DNA from 3 places in the Spirillospora sp. NPDC127506 genome. Region 1 is predicted to be linked to each of the others. Evidence: predicted binding sites of a transcription regulator. Region 1 holds the regulator's gene; each other region holds the start of a gene.
What was found. The regulator HrcA, encoded in region 1, represses chaperone genes, less so after heat shock. The targets are predictions, from matches to a motif close to TTGGCACTCTCNNNNNGAGAGTGCCAA.
Positions count from the first base shown of each region.

Region 2: ABTW95_RS09380 (FmdB family zinc ribbon protein) is a predicted target of HrcA. The motif match lies at 1,144-1,170, and genes of this name have one in related genera.
Region 3: groES (co-chaperone GroES) is a predicted target of HrcA. The motif match lies at 3,566-3,592, and genes of this name have one in related genera.

Region 1 is NZ_JBEORG010000056.1:304-7,322, reverse strand. It holds gene ABTW95_RS32345 (PhoH family protein) at 1-1,045, opposite strand, end outside; gene ABTW95_RS32340 (histidine triad nucleotide-binding protein) at 1,218-1,562, opposite strand; gene ABTW95_RS32335 (SigE family RNA polymerase sigma factor) at 1,853-2,440, shown strand; gene ABTW95_RS32330 (hypothetical protein) at 2,437-3,129, shown strand; gene ABTW95_RS32325 (16S rRNA (uracil(1498)-N(3))-methyltransferase) at 3,233-3,964, opposite strand; gene dnaJ (molecular chaperone DnaJ) at 4,040-5,176, opposite strand; gene hrcA (heat-inducible transcriptional repressor HrcA) at 5,178-6,191, opposite strand; gene ABTW95_RS32310 (DUF3097 domain-containing protein) at 6,397-7,019, shown strand, end outside.
Region 2 is NZ_JBEORG010000006.1:196,338-203,542, reverse strand. It holds gene ABTW95_RS09385 (potassium/proton antiporter) at 1-1,072, shown strand, start outside; gene ABTW95_RS09380 (FmdB family zinc ribbon protein) at 1,211-1,558, shown strand; gene ABTW95_RS09375 (MMPL family transporter) at 1,893-4,019, shown strand; gene ABTW95_RS09370 (S-methyl-5'-thioadenosine phosphorylase) at 4,148-4,969, shown strand; gene ABTW95_RS09365 (SAF domain-containing protein) at 4,966-5,676, shown strand; gene mscL (large conductance mechanosensitive channel protein MscL) at 5,779-6,192, shown strand; gene ABTW95_RS09355 (D-alanyl-D-alanine carboxypeptidase family protein) at 6,212-7,205, opposite strand, start outside.
Region 3 is NZ_JBEORG010000009.1:166,431-173,635, forward strand. It holds gene ABTW95_RS12415 (hypothetical protein) at 1-433, opposite strand, end outside; gene ABTW95_RS12420 (sigma-70 family RNA polymerase sigma factor) at 430-1,122, opposite strand; gene groL (chaperonin GroEL) at 1,422-3,047, opposite strand; gene groES (co-chaperone GroES) at 3,133-3,441, opposite strand; gene ABTW95_RS12435 (THUMP-like domain-containing protein) at 3,678-4,892, shown strand; gene ABTW95_RS12440 (apolipoprotein A-IV repeat region-like domain-containing protein) at 5,508-7,157, shown strand.

The sequences.
Region 1 (7,019 bases):
CGCGGGGGCCCTGCTTGAGCTCCGGCACGCGCGCCTCGTCCCACCGGTTGTAGGCGTCGACGATGTCGGTGACGAGCTTGTGCCGGACGACGTCGCGGCTGCTCAGCCGGCAGAAGTCGATGTCCTCGACGCCCTCCAGGATGTCCTGGACGACGCGGAGCCCGCTGGTCTGCCCGCTCGGCAGGTCGACCTGGGTGACGTCGCCGGTCACGACCACCTTCGACCCGAAGCCGAGCCGGGTGAGGAACATCTTCATCTGCTCGGGCGAGGTGTTCTGCGCCTCGTCGAGGATGATGAACGAGTCGTTGAGGGTCCGCCCGCGCATGTACGCCAGGGGGGCGACCTCGATGGTGCCGGCGGCCATCAGGCGCGGGATCGAGTCGGGGTCGACCATGTCGTGCAGCGCGTCGTACAGCGGCCGCAGGTACGGGTCGATCTTCTCGTAGAGCGTGCCGGGCAGGAACCCGAGCCGCTCCCCCGCCTCGACCGCGGGACGCGTCAGGATGATGCGGTTGACCTGCTTGTCCTGCAGCGCGCGGACGGCCTTGGCCATCGCCAGGTACGTCTTGCCGGTGCCGGCGGGGCCGATCCCGAACACGATCGTGTGCTTGTCGATCGCGTCGACGTAGCGCCGCTGGTTCAGCGTCTTCGGGCGGATCGTGCGGCCCCGGCTGGACAGCACGTCCAGGGTCAGGACCTCCGCCGGGCGCGTGCCGTTCTCGCCGCGCAGCATCGCGAGGCTGCGCTCCACCGCGTCGGGGGTGAGCTGGGTGCCGCCCTTCAGCAGCTCCAGCATCTCGCTGAACAGCCGGGACGCCAGGTCCGTGTCGGCCTGCGGGCCGGTCACGGTGATCTCGTTGCCGCGGACGTGGATGTCGATGTCGCTGCCGAACGACTGCTCGATCGCGTGGAGCAGCTCATCCCGGGAGCCCAGCAGGCTCACCATCGAATGGTCGTCCGGCACCACGATCTTGATCTGTGCGCGCGAGCCGTCGCGGTCGTCGCGCTCCGTGCGAGTTGCCCTCGTATGAGTTGATTCGACCATCAGCCGGGCCTTGCGGCCTTCGGACCTGCCTTCTGTCTGCTCCGGGTGTCCAGATATGTCGTTTCCATCGTACCGACCGCCCCCGGCAGGGCGCCGAAAGGTTTTTTCGCGCCGCGCGATCACCCGGCCGCGTCCCCGGGCGGCGGGGCCCCGGCGGGCCCCGGCGGGGCGGTCAGCCGGGCGGCCAGTTGAGGCCGCGGCCGCCCAGCACGTGGGCGTGCACGTGGAAGACGGTCTGCCCGGCCTGGGCGCCGGTGTTGAACACGACCCGGTAGCCGGCCTCGGCGATGCCCTCGTCGACGGCGACCCGGTGCGCCTCGCGCAGCACCTCGGCGAGCAGCTCGGCGTCGGAGGCGGCGAGCTCCCCGACGTCCGGGTGGTGGTCGCGCGGGATGACCAGCACGTGGGTGGGCGCCTGCGGGTTGATGTCGCGGAAGGCCACCGTCCCCGCCGACTCGCGGACGATCTTCGCGGGCACGTCCCCGGAAACGATCTTGCAGAACAGGCAGTCGATCATCTGTCTCCCCTCGCCGCGGCCCGTGGCCGGCCCCGGAATCCTATCGGGAGCGGGCCCCGCGGCCCGCCGCGGACACGGTTCCGGGTGATCGACCTCCGGTTGCGGTCACCATGACGGCCGGTCACTGGTTAAGGTTGTCAACTCAAGGCGTACCCCCCGGTCCGCACGGCGTTGCCGCGTCCTGCCGGTTCGGGCGGGGCGCCCGATTCATGCCGCCCCGAGGGAGCCCGTCCGAATGGACGGCCGGGGTCGGCGAAGGCGGCGGACAGGTGACCGAGGCAGACCAGGACATGCCCTTTCGTAAACCGGGCCAGGAGGGCGCGCGTCGAACTGACGTGACCGAGACCCTCGTGGCCAGGGGCACGGCGGGGGCGGTGGCCGTCGCCTGGGACGCCGACCAGGCGGTGACCGCGCTCTACAGCGCCAACTACCGCTCGCTCGTACGCCTCGCCGCCATGCTCGTACGGGACGCCGGGACGGCCGAGGAGGTCGTCCAGGACGCGTTCGTCGCGATGCACGGCGGCTGGCGGCGCCTGCGCGACCCCGACAAGGCCCTGTCGTACCTGCGCCAGTCCGTGGTGAACCGGTCGCGATCGGTGCTCCGGCATCGCGCCGTCGTCGAGAAGTACGCCCCGAAGGGCCTGCCCGACGCGCCGAGCGCGGAGGCCGGGGCCATCGGGGAGCTGGAACGCTCGGCGGTCATCGACGCGCTGTCCCGGCTGCCCGCCCGCCAGCGGGAGGCGCTCGTCCTCCGCTACTACGCCGATCTCTCCGAAGCGGAGATCGCGAAGGCGATGGGCATCTCCCGCGGTGCCGTGAAGAGCCACACGGCGCGCGGCATGACCGCACTACGCAACGTCCTGGAGCAATTCTCATGACCACCGACCCCCACGACGAGCACGGCGAGATCCTCCGCCGCGCCCTGCACGCGGAGGCGGACTCGGTCAACCCCGCGGGCGACGGGCTGGAGCGCATCCGGGCCCGCATAGCCGACGGCCAGAGCCGCCGGTTCGGTCTCGGACGGTTCCTCGGCCCCGCCCGGTTCGGGTTGGACCGGTTCACCGTCGGCTGGGCGCGGCCCGTGCTCGCCGTGGCCGCCGCCGTCCTGATCGCCGCGCTCGGCGTGACGGCCCCGCAGACCATGAGCCTCATCCAGCAGACGGTCGGCAACAACGGGCCCGCGGACGGCGGGGGGAACGACACCGGCAGGGACCGCACCGACGCCCAGGGCAACCCGCAGTTCCCCGACCCGTCGTCGCCGGGGGCCAGCGCGTCCGGCTCCCCGTCGGCCTCGCCGACGACGAGCCCCAGCTCCTCGCCGGGCCTGTCGTCGTGCCGCATCCCGCAGCCGGGCGCCGCGTCCGCCTCGCCCGGCACGACCGCCACGCCGACCCCGGCGGCCACGCCGTGCCCGAGCGAGACGCCGACCACGCCGGCGACCACGCCGCCGCCGTCGACGCCGACCGCGCCGCCGACCTCCGGCAAGCCCACCGACACTCCGACGCAGACGCCGACGAGCGAACCGGCGGGCACGACGGAGCAGGGCGCCGCGGCCACGACGCCCTGACGGCCGGCACGTTCTGACCGCCGGCGCGCCCTGACGGCCCGCGTGCTCTGACGGCCCGCGTGCTCTGACGGCCCGCGTGCTCTGACGGCCCGCGGCAGGGGCTTCACCAGCGTCCGGTGGCGGCCAGCAGCACGCTGGCCGCCGCCACCCCGGCCGTCGACGTGCGCAGCACGGTCGGGCCGAGCCTGGCCGGGCGTCCGCCCGCCGAGGCGAACCGGTCCAGCTCCGCGTCCGTGATCCCGCCTTCGGGGCCGACCACGAGGACGATGTCGCCGTCCCGGGGCGGCTCGGCGGCGCTCAGCGGCGCCTCCGCCTCCTCGTGCAGCACGAGGGCCAGGGACGCCCCGGCGACCCGCGCGGCGACGTCCTCGGTGGACGCCAGATCCGGCACGTCGGGGAGCCTGCTGCGGCGCGCCTGCTTGGCGGCCTCCCGCGCGGTCGTGCGCCAGCGTCCGAGGGCTTTCTCGCGGCGTTCGGGACGCCACCGGGTGACGCAGCGGTCCGCCGCCCACGGCACGATCACGTCCACGCCGACCTCGGTCATGGCCTCGACGGCCAGTTCGCCCCGGTCGCCCTTCGGCAGCGCCTGGACGACCACGATGCGCGGCGCCGGGGGCGGCTGCCGGTGCCGCGCCCGCACGTCCAGCGTGAGGGACGCGCGGTCGGCGGCGGTGACGACGCACTCGGCCAGCAGCCCGGCGCCGTCGGTCAGGTCGACGCGCTCACCGGGCCGCAGCCGCCGCACGGCCGCCGCGTGCCTGCCCTCGGGGCCGTCCAGGACGACCGTGCCGCGCTCCAGCGCGTCCGTCCCGGTGAGGAACACCGGCGGGCTCATATGGGTCCTCCCCCGGGGTCACCCGCGCTCCGAGTCGCCGCGGAGGCCCTCCCGGTATGCCTCCGCCACGGCCCTTCAGTGCTGGTTGAAGACGTCCTTGATGCGGGAGAACACGCCGCTGCGCTGCCCGGGGGCGAACCTGCCGGGCGGGCGCTCCTCGCCGCGCAGGGCCGCGAGGCGGCGCAGCAGCTCCTCCTGCTCCTCGTCCAGCCGGGTCGGCGTCTCCACGTTCACGTGGATCATCAGGTCGCCGCGGCCGCTCTCGTTGAGGTGCCGGACGCCCCGGTTGTACAGCGTGATGACCTGCCCCGACTGCGTGCCGGGCTTGATGTCGACGCTCTCGGCCGCGTCCAGCGTCTCGATCGTCACGCTGGTGCCGAGCGCCGCCGCGGTCATCGGGATCTCGACCGTGCAGTGCAGGTCGTCGCCCTCCCGCTCGAAGATCGGGTGCGGCTTCTCCACGATCTCCAGGAACAGGTCGCCGGGCGGGCCGCCGCCCGGGCCGACCTCGCCCTCGCCGGCGAGCTGGATGTGGATGCCGTTCTCCACCCCGGCCGGGATCTTGACCTTGACGGTGCGCCGGGTGCGGACGCGGCCGTCGCCGGAGCACTCGGTGCACGGGTTGCGGATCACCGACCCGAACCCGCCGCACGCCGGGCACGGCCGCGCCGTCATGACCTGGCCGAGGAACGAGCGCTGCACCTGCTGCACCTCGCCGCGGCCGTGGCAGGTCTCGCACGTCTCCGGGTGGGTGCCGGGCGCGCAGCCCGACCCCTCGCAGGTGGCGCAGGTCACCGCGGTGTCGATGGACAGCTCGCGGGTCGTGCCGAACGCGGTCTCGGCGAGGTCGAGCTCGACCCGCAGCGTCGCGTTCCGGCCGCGCCGCGCCCGCGACCGCGGGCCGCGCGAGGTCGCCGTCCCGAAGAACGCGTCCATGATGTCGCTGAACGGGAACCCGGCGCCGCCGAACCCTCCGGCGCCCGCGCCGCCCCCGGAGGCGAACGGGTCCGCGCCGAGGTCGTACATCTCGCGCTTCTTGGGGTCGGAGAGCACCTCGTACGCCTGGGTGATCTCCTTGAACTTCTCCTGGGTCTCCGGATCCGGGTTGACGTCCGGGTGGAGCTCGCGCGCGAGCCGGCGGTAGGCCTTCTTCACCTCGTCGGCGCTGGCGTCGCGCCGGACGCCCAGTGTCGCGTAGTAGTCGTTCGCCACCTTACGACCCCGCCAGGATCTGTCCCACGTAGCGTGCCACTGCCCGTACCGCTCCCATCGTGCTGGGGTAATCCATGCGTGTAGGCCCGAGCACTCCAAGCCGGGCCAAGGTGAGGTCGCCCACCCCGTAGTCCGCGGCGACGACCGAGGTCGATCTGAGGCCCAGGTCGGGGTTCTCGGTGCCGATCCGCACCGTAACTGTAGAGGAGTCTCCGGTCTCGCCGAGCAGCCGCATGAGGACGACCTGCTCCTCAAGCGCCACCAGCACCTCCCGCAGGCTCTGCGAGAAGTCCACGGCGGCGAGGTTGGCGGCGCCGGCGAAGACGATCTTCTCCTCGTGCTTCTCGACGAGCGTCTCCAGCAGGACGGACAGCACCGCGGCCGCCGCCGGCCGGTCGTCCGGCCCCACCTTCTCGGGGAGGTCGGCCACCGCCGCCGGCACGTCGCCGAGGCCGAGCCCGTCCAGGCATGTATTGAGCAACGCCCGCAGGTGCCCGATCGATTCCTCGGAGACCGGGCCCGGCGTCTCGATGACGCGCTGCTCCACCCGCCCGGTGTTGGTGATCAGGACGAGCAGCAGCCGCCCCTCGGCGACCTGGACCAGCTCGACGTGCCGCACCGACGAGCGCGTCAGCGACGGGTACTGCACGACGGCGACCTGCCGGGTGAGCTGCGCGAGCAGCCGCACCGTGCGGCTGACGACGTCGTCGAGGTCGTAGGCGCCGGACAGGAACGTCTCGATCGCGCGCCGCTCGGCGACCGACAGCGGCTTGATCGTGGACAGCCGGTCGACGAACAGCCGGTAGCCCTTGTCGGTGGGCACGCGCCCGGCGCTGGTGTGCGGCTGGGTGATGTAGCCCTGCTCCTCGAGCACCGCCATGTCGTTGCGGATGGTCGCCGGCGACACTCCCAGGTTGTGCCGCTCCGCCAGGGCCTTCGACCCCACCGGCTCGTTAGTGGAGACGAAGTCCTCGACGATGGCGCGCAGGACTGCGAGTTTACGGTCGTCCAGCACGGCGTCACCTCCCTCGTCCGGCCGGCCTCCCCGCCGCTGGCACTCCTTACTCCTGAGTGCCAAGTGTACGGCCCCGAAAGCCTGATCGGAGTGCTCGCGCACTCCCGTACGGCTGCGTGATCCTATCCGCATCGGGCGCGGACGCCACGCCGGGGGACGAGGGGCGACGCCGCACGGCGCCCGAGCCGGGTTAATGTGCGGACCCGTGCGCAGCAAGGACTACGGAAACGACGTGCTCGCCGGCGACTGGCGCAGACCGCGCAAGGGCCGGATCCCCGAGGTCCCCGCCGAACCGGGGCTGGTCGCGGAGGATCCGGACAGCGGGTTCTGCGGCGCCGTCGTCGGCTGCGACAAGTTCGGCGTCACCCTGGAGGACCGGTTCGGCAAGCGCCGCGTCTTCCCGCTCACCAAGTCCGGCTTCCTGATCGACGGCGAGCCGGTCACGCTCGTGCGGCCGTCCGCCGCGCCCAAGGGCCCGGCCCGTTCGGCGTCCGGCTCAGTCGCCGTCCAGGGGCTGCGCGCCCAGGTGGCCAAGGAGAGCCGCATCTACGTGGAGGGCGTCCACGACGCCGAGCTGGTCGAGAAGATCTGGGGCCACGACCTGCGCGTCGAAGGCGTCGTCGTGGAATACCTCGAAGGCGTCGACGACCTGCCCGCCATCGTCGAGGAGTTCGGCCCGGACGAGGACCGCCGCCTCGGCGTCCTCGTCGACCACCTGGTGGAGGGGTCCAAGGAGTCCCGGATCGCCGCGCAGGTCTCGTCACCGCACGTCCTCGTCACCGGGCACCCGTTCATCGACATCTGGGAGGCCGTCAAGCCCGCGACCGT
Region 2 (7,205 bases), on a different contig from region 1:
CCGGCGGCTGCCGCTGCCCTCCCGGCTCATGGGCCTGCTGGAGGGCGAGTCCGGCATGAACGACGCCCCCGTCGTCATCATCGTGGTCACGCTCAGCGCCCACGCCGGCGCGCCCAACCTGGTCGAGCTGCTCGGCGAGATGGTGTACGAGCTGGCGGCCGGCGCCGTCATCGGCATCGCGATCGGCTGGCTCGGCGCGCAGGCGCTGCGCCGCATCGCCCTGCCCGCGTCGGGCCTCTACCCCATCGCGGTGCTGTCGCTGGCCGTCGGCTCCTACGGCGCGGCCTCGCTGCTGCACGCCAGCGGGTTCCTCGCCGTCTACGTCAGCGCCGTCGTGCTCGGGAACGCGCGGCTGCCCCACCGGCCCGCCACGCGCGGCTTCGCGGAGGGCGTCGGCTGGCTCGCGCAGATCGGGCTGTTCGTCATGCTCGGGCTGCTGGCCGACCCCGGCGACCTCCCCGACCAGGTCCTTCCCGCGCTCATCGTCGGGTTCGTGCTGCTGCTCGTCGCCCGCCCGGTGTCGGTGGCGCTGTCCACGGTCGGGTTCAAGCTGACCTGGGGCGAGAAGATCTTCACGTCCTGGGCCGGGCTGCGCGGCGCGGTCCCGATCGTCCTCGCGACCATCCCGATGGTCGCGGACGTCCCCAGCGCCGACCGGCTGTTCGCGATCGTCTTCAACATCGTCGTCCTGTTCACCCTGATCCAGGGCCCCACGCTGCCGCTGGTCGCGCGCTGGTGCCGGCTGAAGAACGACGAGCAGGCCCGGGAGCTGGACGTGGAGGCGGCGCCGCTGGAGGAACTGCACGCCGACCTGCTGGAGGTCCGGATCCCGCCCGACTCGCTGATGAGCGGCGTGGAGATCTTCGAGCTGCGGCTGCCGCCGGGCGCGGCCGTCACCCTCGTCGTGCGGAACGGGTCGAGCTTCGTCCCGGAGCCCTCCACGCCCCTCGCGGCGGGCGACACGCTCCTGGTCGTCACCACCGACGCGGTGCGGGAGGCGACCGAACGCCGGCTGCGCGCGGTCAGCCGCAAGGGCAGGCTCGCGGGCTGGTTCGGCGAGACCGGCGCCTGACCTTCGCGGACGGTTCCCTGACCGACTCGGGAACAGGCCGGGGACGAACCGCGTTCCAGACGCGGGTACCATTAGCAGTCGTTCAGAGTGAGTGCCAGTCCGCGGACCTCCGCCGGGCTGAGTCAGCTAGGAGGAACCGTGCCGACGTATCAGTACGTTTGCACCGAGTGCGGCGAGCCTCTGGAGGTCGTGCAGAAGTTCAGCGACGACTCGCTGACCGAATGCCCGGCGTGCGGCGGCAGGCTCCGCAAGGTGTTCTCCGCGGCGGGGATCATCTTCAAGGGGTCGGGCTTCTACCGCACCGACAGCCGCGGCTCGGGCACGTCGTCCTCGACCGTGGGGGCCTCGTCGAACGGCTCGTCCAACGGCTCGGCGAACGGTTCGTCCGGCTCGTCCGACTCGGGCAGTTCCTCCTCGTCCTCCAGTGACTCCTCCTCGTCGAGCAAGTCGTCCAGCACGTCCTCCTCGTCCGAAAAGGTCGCCTGACCTCCTAGGACTCCCGCACGGCCGACCGGGGGATCCCACCGCGGATCCTCCGGCTTTCGGCGTGCCGGGACGCGGTCTACATCTCAAGGGGTAGACCGCGGTCCTCTCCTGCCCCGAGAGAAGTAGGCGCGTTCCCTTCTCTCGCTGGACGCGCGAACGGGTGCCTCCTGGCGACGATTGAGGGGATGGGAGGCGCCCGCCGGCCTCTCCCGTCCGGAACGCTCGCATCCGCACCGCCGCAATCTCGCGATAGTACTTGACATCCTCTCGGCAACCGAGAGAATATGCGGCAGACACGACATATCTCGATTGACCGAGCCTTCAGGAGAGGACCATGAGCACACCGAGCCCTCCCCCGCCGAGACCGCCCGCCCGCCGGCTCGCCGGACTGATCGCCGGACGCCGCAGCAAGTGGGCCGTCCTCGCCGTCTGGGTCGTCCTGCTGGTGGCCCTCGGCCCGCTCGCCGGCAAGCTCGGCGACGTCGAGGAGAACGACGCGGCGGCCTGGCTGCCCGCCGGCGCCGAGTCCACGCAGGTCGTGGAGCTGGAGGAGCAGTTCCGCAAGGACGAGACGATGCCCGCCGTCATCGTCTACGAGCGGTCCACCGGGATCACCGCGGCCGACCGCGCCAAGGCCGCCGCGGACGTCACGGCGCTGCAGCAGCTCCCCGGGGCGCAGCAGGTGCAGGGGCCGTTCGCCGCCAAAGACGGCAAGGCGCTGCAGACGCTCGTACCGCTCACGGACGAGGACATCACCAAGGCCGTCGACGACGCGCGCGACATCGCCAAGCGCGGGCCTCCCGGGCTGACCGCGCACGTCACCGGCCCGGCCGGCAGCGGCGCCGACATGTTCGAGGTGTTCCAGAGCCTCGACGGCTTCCTGCTCATGGCCGCGGGCCTCGTCGTGATCGTCCTTCTGCTGTTCATCTACCGCAGCCCGATCCTGTGGTTCGTCCCGGTGCTCAGCGCCGTCTTCGCCCTGGGACTGGCCCAGTCGACGGTGTACCTGCTCGCCAAGTACGCGGACCTCACCGTCAACGGGCAGAGCGCTGGAATCCTGACCGTTCTCGTGTTCGGCGTGGCGACCGACTACGCCCTGCTGCTCGTCGCCCGCTACCGCGAGGAACTCCACCGCCACGAGGACCGGCACGAGGCCATGGCCTTCGCGCTGCGCCGCGCGGCGCCCGCGATCATCGCGTCCGCCGCCACCGTCGCGGTCGGGCTGCTGTGCCTGCTGATCGCCGACATGAACTCGACCTCGGGCCTGGGCCCGGTCGCCGCCGCCGGCGTCCTCACCGCGCTCGCCGCCATGACGACGCTGCTTCCGGCCCTCCTGGTCATCTTCGGCCGCTGGCTGTTCTGGCCGCTCGTCCCCCGGTTCGACGAGAAGTACCTCAAGCCGGAGGCGTATGAGGCCGAGCACAGCGTGTGGAGCCGCGTGGCCGGTCTGGTGGGCAAGCGCCCGCGCGCGCTCTGGGCCGTCACCATGCTGGGCTTGATCGTCCTCACACTGGGACTGGGGTCGCTCAAGGCGGACGGCCTGTCGGACGCCGGCCAGTTCACCGGCACCCCCGACTCGGTGAAGGGCTCCGCGGTCGTCGCCCGCCACTTCCCGGCCGGGTCGGGCTCCCCCGCCGTCATCATCGGGCGGGCCGCGGCGTCCGACCAGATCGCCCAGACCGTGCGCGGGACGTCCGGCATCGCCGAACTCGGCACGCCCGCGACCGTGAACGGCCTGGTCAAGTACGAGGCGGTGCTGAAGGACCCCGCCGACAGCGAGGCCGCGCGCACCACCATCGACCGGCTGCGCACCGCGGTGCACGAGATTCCGTCCGCGGACGCGAAGGTCGGCGGGATGACCGCGACGTCGCTGGACATCAAGCGCGCCTCCGCCCGCGACAACAAGGTGATCATCCCGATCGTGCTGGCCGTGGTGTTCCTGATCCTGATCGCGCTGCTGCGCGCCGTCGTCGCGCCGCTGCTGATGATCGGCACCGTCGTGCTGTCGTTCCTCGCCTCCCTCGGGGCCTGCGCGCTGATCTTCGAGCACGGCTTCGGGTTCGAGGGGACCGACGCGGGATTCCCGCTGCTGGCGTTCATCTTCCTGGTCGCGCTGGGGGTCGACTACAACATCTTCCTCATGCACCGCGTCCGGGAGGAGTCGCAGGCCCTCGGCACCCGCCGCGGCATCCGGCGCGGGCTCACCGTGACCGGCGGTGTGATCACCTCGGCCGGGCTGGTGCTGGCGGCGACGTTCGCGTCCATGGTCACGCTGCCGCTGGTCGGCATGGTGGAGATGGGCTTCGTGGTCGCGTTCGGCGTCCTGCTGGACACCCTCGTCGTCCGGTCCCTGCTGCTCCCGGCCCTGTCGCATGACATCGGGCGGCGGATCTGGACGCCGGGGCGCCTCGCCAAGGAGGAGCCGGCGGCCGAGCCCAGGGTCCTGGACCCGGTCGGCTGACCGGACGCCCGGCTCCGGCCGGGACGGGGAAGGGAAGGGGCCCGGCTTCGGCCGGGCCCCTTCTCCGAGTTGTCCACAATTCCGGACGGCCTGCCGCCCCCGGACGCGGGGTGGCTAATGTCGACGCCATGCCAACTTCCGCTGCCCAGCCCACCGCCGACATCGGGGTCATCGGCGGGTCGGGCTTCTACTCGTTCCTCGACGACGTCGAGGAGGTCGAGGTCGACACCCCCTACGGCCCGCCGAGCGACCCCATCGCGGTCGGCGAGCTGGCCGGCCGCCGCGTCGCCTTCGTCCCCCGGCACGGCCGCGACCACCGCTTCCCCCCGCACCGGATCCCCTACCGGGCCAACATGTGGGCGCTGCGCTCCCTCGGCGTCCGGCAGGTCCTCGCGCCGTCCGCGGTCGGCTCGCTCACCCCCGCCTACGGCCCCGGCACCCTCGCCGTCCCCGACCAGCTCGCCGACCGGACGTCCGGGCGCGAGCAGACCTACTACGACGAGGGCGCCGCGATCCACGTGTCGTTCTCCGACCCGTACTGCCCCACCGGCCGCCGCACCGCCATCGCCTCCGCCCGCGACGCCTCCTGGGACCCGGTCGACCGCGGCACCCTCGTCGTGATCGAGGGCCCCCGCTTCTCCACCCGCGCCGAATCCCAGTGGTTCGCGGCCCAGGGCTGGACGCTCATCGGCATGACCGCGTATCCGGAGGCCGTCCTCGCCCGCGAACTGGCGCTCTGCTACACGTCCCTCTGCCTCGTCACCGACCTCGACGCGGGCATCGAGGAGGGCGAGGGCGTCACCATGGAGGAGGTGTTCCGCGTCTTCGGCGAGAACATCGACCGCCTCCGCACCCTCGTCGGCGACGTGGTCAAGAGCCTCCCCGCCGAGCGCACCTGCCCCTGCCCCAACGTCCTCGACGGCATGAAGCTCCCGCTGGAACTCCCGTGACGAGCCGGTTAACCCGCCTGCGGCGGCCGCTTGCATCCCTGTTCGCCGCGGCCGCCGCCGGGCTGGCCCTGCTGGCCCTGCGGCCCGGGCCGCCGCCGTCCGTCCGGGTCCCGGCCGCCGCCCGCGACCTCCCGGCCGGCAAGACCCTCACCCCGTCCGACCTGCATCGCATAGACCTCCCGCCCTCGGCCGTCCCCTCGGGTGCTCTCCGCTCGTCCCCCGTGGGCCGCGTGCTGGCAGCGCCGATGCGCAAGAACGAACCGCTGACCGACGCCCGCGTGGTGAGCGCCGCCCTGCTTAAGGGCTACGGCCCCGGCACGGTCGCGACCCCGGTCCGCGTAGCCGATGCGGCCGCCGCCCGCTTGCTCCGCCCCGGCGACCGCATCGACGTCCTGTCCCGCACCTCGCCCCCCACCCCGGACTTCCCGCCCGCGGCCGAACCCGCCCGGCGGCCCCCGGCGAACGAGCCGTACTCGAGCACCCGGACCATCAGGCCCGTGACCGTTCCACCGCCGACCGCACAACCCGAAGCCCGGGTCGTGGTTTCGGGAGTGCCAGTCGTGGCGGTCCCGCGGGCAGAAGGCGACAGCGGGCAGGAAGGAGCCCTGATCGTCCTCGCGACGGACAGGGCCCAAGCCCTGGCCCTCGCAGCCGCCGCCCCGCCCCTGTCCGTGACGATCACCGGCCGCTGGGCGTACCCGTCCTGAGCGGCGACTTGGCGAACAGAGGACGGTTCATTACCATCCGTAACCGTTCCTGCGTCCGCCAGTCTCGGGGGGCGCGCCCCGCACATCCCCTGGAGCACGTTCATGAGCGGATTCAAGAAGTTCCTCTTCCGCGGGAACCTGGTCGACCTCGCGGTCGCGTTCGTCGTCGGAGCCGCGTTCGCGAGCCTCGTGAAGGACTTCGCGAACTCGTTCATCACCCCGCTGATCGCGCTCGTCGGCGGCGAGCCGGACTACACCCGCCTGACCGTCACCGTCAACGGCACGGAGTTCCCCTACGGGATCTTCCTCACCTCGGCGTTCGCGTTCCTGATCACCGCGGTGATCGTCTACTTCCTGGTCGTGCTGCCGACCGCGAAGCTGATCGAGCGGATGGACCGCGGCAAGGAGGCCACCGAGCGCGAATGCCCGCAGTGCCTCAGCGAGATCCCCGTGAAGGCCCGCCGCTGCCGGTACTGCACCGCGGAACTCGTCCCCGCCACCGAGATCCCCTCCTAGCGACCCCGGGCACGGGGGGTCAGGCGTTCTCGGTGCCGTACTCCCAGTGCCAGGGCTCGAACGGGTTGCTGTAGGCCCACGCCGGGTGGATCCAGCCGTACTTCCCGGCGTGGGCCTCCATCCAGTTGAACTGGACCGAACCGGAGTTCTGCACACCGCCGCACAGGTCGAGCGCCTGGCCCTTGCCGTGGTTGCTCGTCCCGGGGACGGCCGCGAAACCGGGCCGCCGCGCGTAGACGGCGTGCTGCTCCGACAGGCTCCGGTACGCGTCCGTCACGCACATGTCGCGCCCGAACCGGCGCTTGTACGCCGCGTTCAGCTTGTAGAACGCGAGCGCCGCGTCCGCCCGCAGCCGGTGCCCGCCCTTCTGCGGCAGCGGGCACAGGTACTTCGCCGGGATCAGCCCGTTGGGGAACTTCTTCGCGTCCGCCGCGAGGCTCTTGTCGCACCCGAGCTCCAGCCGCTTCTGCCGCGACACCTCCAGCTTGTCGAGCATCGCGTTCAGCTGCTTCGTCAGCTGCGCCGACTTGGCCTTCAGCCCGTCCACCTCCTGCTGGAGGCGGGTCTGCTCGACGGCGTTGCGCGACTGCAGGTCCTGCGCGGTGGACGCGAGCCGCTGCCGCCGGTCCTGCAGGTCGTCGGCACGGTCCACCAGGGCCTGCTGCGACCGGGCGAGCAGCGTCACGTCCGCCGTCGACCGCAGCGCCTCGCCCGGGTCGCCGCCCCCGAAGATCGCCATCGACCCGGCGGCGCCGCTCTGCTGGTAGGACGAGTTCGCCAGCCTGGCCAGCGGCCCCCGGATCTTGTTCAGCTCCGCCTCGGCCACGGCGAGGTCCTTCAGCGTCCCGCGCAGCTTCACCTGCGACGCGGCCAGCGCCTTCTGCCGGCCCTTCATCTGGTCGGTGGCCTTCTCCAGCTGCTCACGGGCCTTGGTCGCCTCGCGGCGCAGCGACTCCAGCGTGTCCGCCCGGCCGCCCGCGGCCGCGTGCGCGGCGTTCGATGACAGCGTCGCC
Region 3 (7,205 bases), on a different contig from region 1:
CCCGGTCCGAGACCCCCGGCGAGCTCGGTGCGGGAACGGAGGAGCGGTCCGCCGCGCCGCCGCCCGCCGCGGCGACGCCCGTGCTGGCGAGGACGGCGCCCGCCACGCCCAGCGCGACGATGGTGCGGGGGCCGCGGCGCCGGGGGCCGGGGCCGGACGGGGCCGGCGGGGCGAGGTCGGAGGTCCCCTCGTCCACGTCGGTGATCAGCGCGCGCAGCAGCCGGACCGCCGGGTCGGAGTCGTCGCCCGCCCGGGCCGCGGAGCCGGGCGCGCGGCGCGCGGCCAGCGACTCGATGAGCGCGTCGGTGCGGCGGACCGCGGCGAGGTCGGCCGCGGCCGGCCGGGACGCCGGGGCCGGCGCGTCACCGGAGTGCGAGGGCTCGGCCGGATTCGGGGCGCCCCCGACGCCGGTGAGGGGGCCTCGCTCCGTCAAGCGATCGACTCCTCTCTGGCCATCGCCCGGAGCCGGGCCAGGGCCCGGTGCTGGGCGACGCGCACCGCGCCCGCGGACATGCCGAGCACGTTGCCGGTCTCCTCGGCCGACAGCCCCGCGACGACCCGCAGCAGCACCAGCTCGCGCTGGTGGTCGGGCAGCCGGGTCAGCAGGTCGCGGGCGCGCTGCGCCTCGATGTAGCGGACCACCGTCTCCTCGGGGCCGGGACGGTCGTCGGGGCCGTCCGGCAGGTCCTCGGTGGGCACCGCGGCGCGGACCGCGCTGCGCAGCGCGTCGGCGATCTTGTGCGCGGCGATGCCGAAGACGAAGGAGGCGAAGGGGCGGCCCATGTCCCGGTACCGGGGCAGCGCCGACAGGACGGCGATGCAGACCTCCTGGGCCACGTCGTCGGCGATGTGGTACTGCCCGGAGACGCGGCCGAGCCGGGCCCGGCAGTACCGGACGATCATCGGGCGCACCTCGGCGATGAGGACCTCGATGGCGCTCGGGTCGCCCTGGACGGCGAGGTTCGTCAGCTCCCTGAGATCGCCGCCGGCCGCGTCGGCGGCGCGCAGCGCGCGTCCTCCGCGGCCGGTGTCGCGAGGCGCCGGCGGGGCCGGCCCTCCCGAGGGTTCGGCAGCGCGCGCGGTCATGGTCCCGGCGAAGCATCCCTCGGTCACGTCAAGCATGATGCCCAGCACCGCCGGGCGTGTCTCCCCCGTCGTAGACAACGGAATGGTCACAGTGCTGGAACGAACCTGGGGATACTACGCGGCGCGCTCGCCCGGATGCCCGATGTCACGAAATCTTCACCAGTTCATCGGGCCACAAATAGCTCATTTAGCAACATAACGGCGATTCCACGCCGTCCCGGCCGGGGAGCGGGCGCACCGCGGCCCCCGCCCGGGACCGGGCGGGGGCCGCGGCGTTCGCGGCCGGTCTTCCCTGTCCCGCCCGGAGCCGGCGGCCCCGGCCGGGCGGGGAGGACTCAGTGGCCGTGGCCGTGACCGTGGCCGTGACCGCCGGCGGCGGGCTCCTCCTCCTCCGGCTTGTCGACGACGAGCGCCTCGGTGGTGAGCAGCATGCCCGCGATCGACGCGGCGTTGGTGACCGCCGAGCGGGTGACCTTCACCGGGTCGATGACGCCCTGCGCGATCAGGTCGCCGTACTCGCCGGTCGCGGCGTTGTAGCCGTGGCCGGCCTGCAGCGCCTGCACCTTGGAGACGACGACGTGGCCCTCCTGGCCGGCGTTCTCGGAGATCCACCGCAGCGGCTCGTTCAGCGCGCGGCGGACGGCGTCCGCCCCGGTGGCCTCGTCGCCGGACAGCCCGAGCGCGTCGAAGCCCTCCTTGGCGACGTGCACCAGCGCGCTGCCGCCGCCGGAGACGATGCCCTCCTCGATCGCCGCGCGGGTCGCCGAGATGGCGTCCTCCAGGCGGTGCTTCTTCTCCTTCAGCTCCACCTCGGTGGCGGCGCCGACGCGCAGCACGCAGACCCCGCCGGCCAGCTTGGCCAGGCGCTCCTGCAGCTTCTCGCGGTCCCAGTCGGAGTCGGAGTTCTCGATCTCGACCTTGATCTGGTTGATCCGCGCGTTGATGTCGTCGGCGGAGCCCTCACCGTCCACGATGGTGGTGTTGTCCTTGGTGACGGTGATGCGGCGGGCGCGGCCGAGGTCCTCCAGCCCGATGGAGTCGAGCTTGAGGCCGATGGCCTCGCTGACGACCTGGCCGCCGGTGAGGGTGGCCATGTCGCCGAGCATCGCCTTGCGGCGGTCGCCGAAGCCGGGCGCCTTCACCGCGACGGACGTGAACGTCCCGCGGATCTTGTTGGCGACGAGCAGCGCCAGGGCCTCGCCCTCGACGTCCTCGGCCACCACGAGCAGCGGCTTCTTGGTCTGCGCGACCTTCTCCGCCAGCGGCAGGAACTCCTGCACGTTGGAGATCTTGCCGTCCACGATGAGCACGTAGGCGTCCTCCAGGACGGCCTCCATGCGCTCGTGGTCGGTCACCATGTGCGGCGACAGGTAGCCCTTGTCGAACTGGAGGCCCTCGGTGAACTCCAGCTCCAGGCCCATGGTGTGGGCCTCTTCGACGGTGATGACGCCGTCCTTGCCGACCTTCTCGAACGCCTCGGCGATCAGCTCGCCGATCTGCGCGTCCTGCGCGGAGATGGTGGCGACGTGCGCGATCTCGCCCTTCTCCACGATCTCGCGGGCTGACTTCAGCAGCTGGTCGGACACGTAGTGGGCGGCCGCGTCGATGCCGCGCTTGAGCGCGAGCGGGGACGCGCCGGCCGCCACGTTGCGGGTGCCCTCCCGGACCAGCGCCTGCGCGAGGACGGTCGCCGTGGTGGTGCCGTCGCCCGCGATGTCGTTGGTCTTGGTCGCCACTTCCTTGGCGAGCTGGGCCCCGAGGTTCTCGTACGGGTCCTCCAGCTCCACCTCGCGGGCGATGGTGACGCCGTCGTTGGTGATCGTCGGCGCACCGAACTTCTTGTCGATGACGACGTTGCGGCCGCGCGGGCCGATCGTCACCTTGACGGCGTCCGCGAGGGCGTTGACGCCGCGCTCAAGAGCCCGGCGAGCGTCCTCCTCGAACTCCAGGATCTTCGCCATGCGGATACTCCTCTATTACGCGATCCGCCCCGGCAGCCCCGCCGAAGGCGGCGCCGACCGGGGCGGGTGCATCACGGCTCGATGACTACTTCTCGATGACCGCGAGCACGTCGCGGGCCGAGAGGACGAGGTACTCCTCGTTGTTGTACTTGACCTCGGTGCCGCCGTACTTGCTGTAGAGCACGACCTCGCCGACCTTGACGTCGACCGGGACGCGCTCGCCCTTGTCGTCGACACGGCCCGGGCCCACCGCGATGACGGTGCCCTCCTGGGGCTTCTCCTTCGCGGTGTCCGGGATCACCAGGCCCGACGCGGTGGTGGTCTCGGCCTCAAGCGGCTGGACGACGATGCGGTCCTCAAGCGGCTTGAGAACAACCTTGGTGGCGGTCGTCACGATCTGACCTCCCCTTCGATTGGTCCTCGGCCGGCCACGGGTGACCGGCCAGCACATGTGACAGAAGAGGCGACCCTGGACCGGCCTGCCGTCGCGGGTGCCAGACCGACCTTGTCGCTGTTTGTTGGCACTCTCACTACGAGAGTGCCAGACATGGAGACTATTCTGTGCCCGTGAGCCCGTCAACACGGACACGAGCGCACCGCGCGGACTTGGCCCGCCGCTAACTTCGCCCTATGGACATAGCGTCGTTCCGGGCCCTGCGCACACCGTCCGGCCAGGCGCTCCTCGCCGAGGCGGCCGCCGCGGACGTGCGCGATGACGCGCTGCTCGCGACGGCGTCCCGGCTGCGCGAACGGCACGATCCCGCGCTCGTCGCGGCCGCGCTCACCGAGGTGCGGCTCCGCGAGCGGGCGCGGGCCAAGTTCGGTCCGGACGCCGACCGCATGTACTTCACACCGGCCGGGCTAGAGCAGGCGACCCGTGCGAGCGTGGCTGCACACAGGGCACGACGGTTCGCTACCCATCTGGACGGCGCGTATGTGCTCGACCTGGGCTGCGGCATCGGAGCCGACCTCATAGCCCGGGGCCGGGCGGGGCTTGCCGGGGAGGGGGTGGAGCTCGACCCCCTGACGGCGGAGGTCGCGCAGGCGAACGTGACCGTCTTTGGACTCGACGCTTCTATACGCATAGGGGACGCCACCAAAGCCTCCGTGGGCGGGGCCGACGCAGTGTTCGCCGACCCTGGCCGGCGGAGCGCACGCGGCAGGGTCTTCGACCCTCGCTCCTACGAGCCGCCGCTCGACGTCGTCCTGGACATCGCGCGGAAGGCGCCCGCCGCATGCGTCAAGGTCGCCCCCGGCATACCGCACGAGGCCGTCCCGGACGGCGCCGAGGCCGAATGGGTGTCGGTCCACGGCGACGTCAAGGAGGCGGCCCTGTGGCTGGGGTCGCTCGCAGGGGACGTGGGGCGCCGGGCCACGCTGCTCTCGTCCGACACCGACCCCGAGGTCTGGACGCTGACCCCGCACGGCTCGGACGTCCCTGATGTGCGCTCGTGGGGCCGCTACCTGTACGAGCCCGACGGAGCGGTGATCCGCGCCCACCTGGTGGGCGAGGTGGCGGAGCTGGTCGGCGGCGGGCTCGCCGACCCGCACATCGCGTACATCACGTCCGACCGGCTGTGCCCGACGCCGTTCGCCTCCGCCTATGAGATAGAGGACGTGCTGCCGTTCTCCGTGAAGCGCCTGCGCGCCGAGCTGCGGCGCCGCGGCGTCGGCGCGCTGACCGTCAAGAAGCGCGGCTCGGCCGTCGACCCCGACCGGCTGCGGCGCGACCTCGGGTTCGGCGGGCGCGGGTCCGGCCGCGGCGGCGCGGAGCTGACGCTGGTGGCGACGCGGGTCGGGCGCGCCCCGGTCGCCCTCCTCGCCCGTCCCGTCCAGGCGCCCTGACCCGCCTGGAGCGGCGGCCGGCCGGCAACCGTGCCCAAAGATCTTCCGCCCGGCGGGCAACGCCAAGCCGGACCGGGCGACGCGCCACGGCGGTGCAAATCATCGGCGTTTTCCGGCATCGCGTCCACCAGGGATTGCGGGCGCCCGGCAAGGGCGCGGCGGCCGCCGCGAATCGGCGATCGCGGACCGGCGCTCCCGGAAACGCCAAGCCAGGTTCAGCGGCGGGCACTTCGGCGCCACGAAATACCCTCCGAAATGGGGCCGCCGCCCGCCGCGCGGCGGCGCGCCCCCGCCGCACGCGGCGGCCGTCGGGGTTCAGCGGCGGAGCGGGAACTGCGGATGTTGGACGAGATGTACGGACACGGCGCCGCGCCGGGCCGCCGTACACCACCGGCGCATCCCCACGATCATCGCGATTGCCGCGAAACGTGAGAACAGCCTCGCACCCGGCTATTTCTCGCTATTCACCCCAGCTGGATAACAGGCGCATTCCGCAGAACTCACAATCTTCTCTGCTACCCGTTTTAGCGGTCGTCTACACGCACTACAGTGGCCATCTCACAGATTCATTTGCCGTGCGTCATTTCGTCGCGCCGGCACACGAAGGAGCATCGGGTGGAAACGAATCACAACTTCCTGCAGACGGGGGGTCAACCGGTCTCGGATCGGATGCGGGAGTTGCTCGCCCGTGCGGCGCAGGACCACGTCTATGAACAGCGCTCACAGGGTCAGGTCCTGGACGAGATTCGCCAGCGGCTGGAAGGCATGGAGTGGCTGCTCCGCGAGGTCCGCGAGCGGGAGCTCAGCGGGCTGACCGGGCAGCTCGAGAGCGTCCGCGGGCAGGTGGACGAGCTGTCGGGCAAGCCCCCGGAATGGGCCGAAGGACTGGCCGAGCACATCGAGTCGTTCGGCGAGCGGGTCAAGCCCGTCGCCGAGCTGCCCGCGCTGTGGGCCGATGTGGGCGTCGTCGCGGAGAACGTCGACGAGGGCCTGACCCGCATCCAGGCCGTCCTCGACTCGGCGCAGCAGATCACCGACGCCACGCAGCAGGCGTCCCAGCGCATGGACGAGATGACCAAGCGGCTGGACAAGCTCCAGGGCAGCATGGAGGCCGCGTCCGTCCGCTTCAACCGGCTGGACAAGTCGCTCGCCGAGCTGGGGCACCGGTCCGAGCGGCTGGAGCATTCGATCAACGGGGTCACGGCGCGGGTCGACCAGTCGCTCGGCGAGATGGCCGAGCGGATGGAGCAGGGTCTTGAGGCGGTCAACGGCCGGGTCGAGGGCGTCGGCGGCCGGCTCGACGGGCTGGACGGGCGGCTGGACGGCGTGGACGGCCGGCTCGAAGGGCTGTCCGGCAAGCTGGAGGGCCTGGACGGGCGGTTCGAGAGCCTCGACGGCCGCATCGACGGGGTCGGCGAGCGCATCGGCCGGCTGCCCGCCACGCTGGAGATCGCCGAGCTGCACCGCATGCTGCGCGACCTCGCGCAGCGTCCCGCGGCCGAGTACGGCGACCGGTTCGACGCGCTGGAGAAGCACCTCGCCGAGGCGGTCGACCCGCTGATCGAGGAGCTGCGCGCCCGGCCCGACCGCGACGAGGTCAAGGCGACCATGTCGCAGATCGCCGAGACCGCCTACAGCGACGTCGCCAAGCGCATGGACGAGTTCTCCCGCCGGTTCGAGGACGTGCACGAGGACGTCCGCAAGCGCATCGACACCATCCACGAGGAGGTCGCCAAGCGGGTCGACGGCGCACTGGAGGAGTTCACCGCGCAGGTCGACATCGTCTCCCGCCGCGTCGAGTCGGTGCACGCCGACGTCGCCAAGCAGGTCGAGTCCGTGCACACCGAGGTGACGCGGCAGGTCAGCGGCGTGCACGACGACTTCGGCAAGCGGATCGGCGACATCCACGAGGACGTCACCCGGCAGGTCGGCAGCATCCACGAGGACGTCGCCAAGCAGGTCGGCAACATGCAGGAGGACGTCGCGCGGCAGGTCGGCGGCGTGCAGGCGGAGTTCGCGCGCCGCGTGGAGAGCATGCAGGACGAGGCCGGGCGGCGCGCCGACGCCGCGCAGGCCGAGTTCGCCAAGCGCTTCCTGCACGTCGAGAACGAGGTCGGCCGCAAGGTCGACGGGGTCCACGACGAGGTCTCCAAGCAGGTCAACGCCGTGCACGAGGACGTGCTCAAGCGGCTGTCCACCCTGGAGGAGACGATGCTCGCCCTCGCCGAGGCGCTGCTGCGCCCGCGCCGCGACCCCAAGGACTGACCGGTCTCACCGGGTGGGGCCGCGCGGGCCCCACCCGGACTCCTCCGG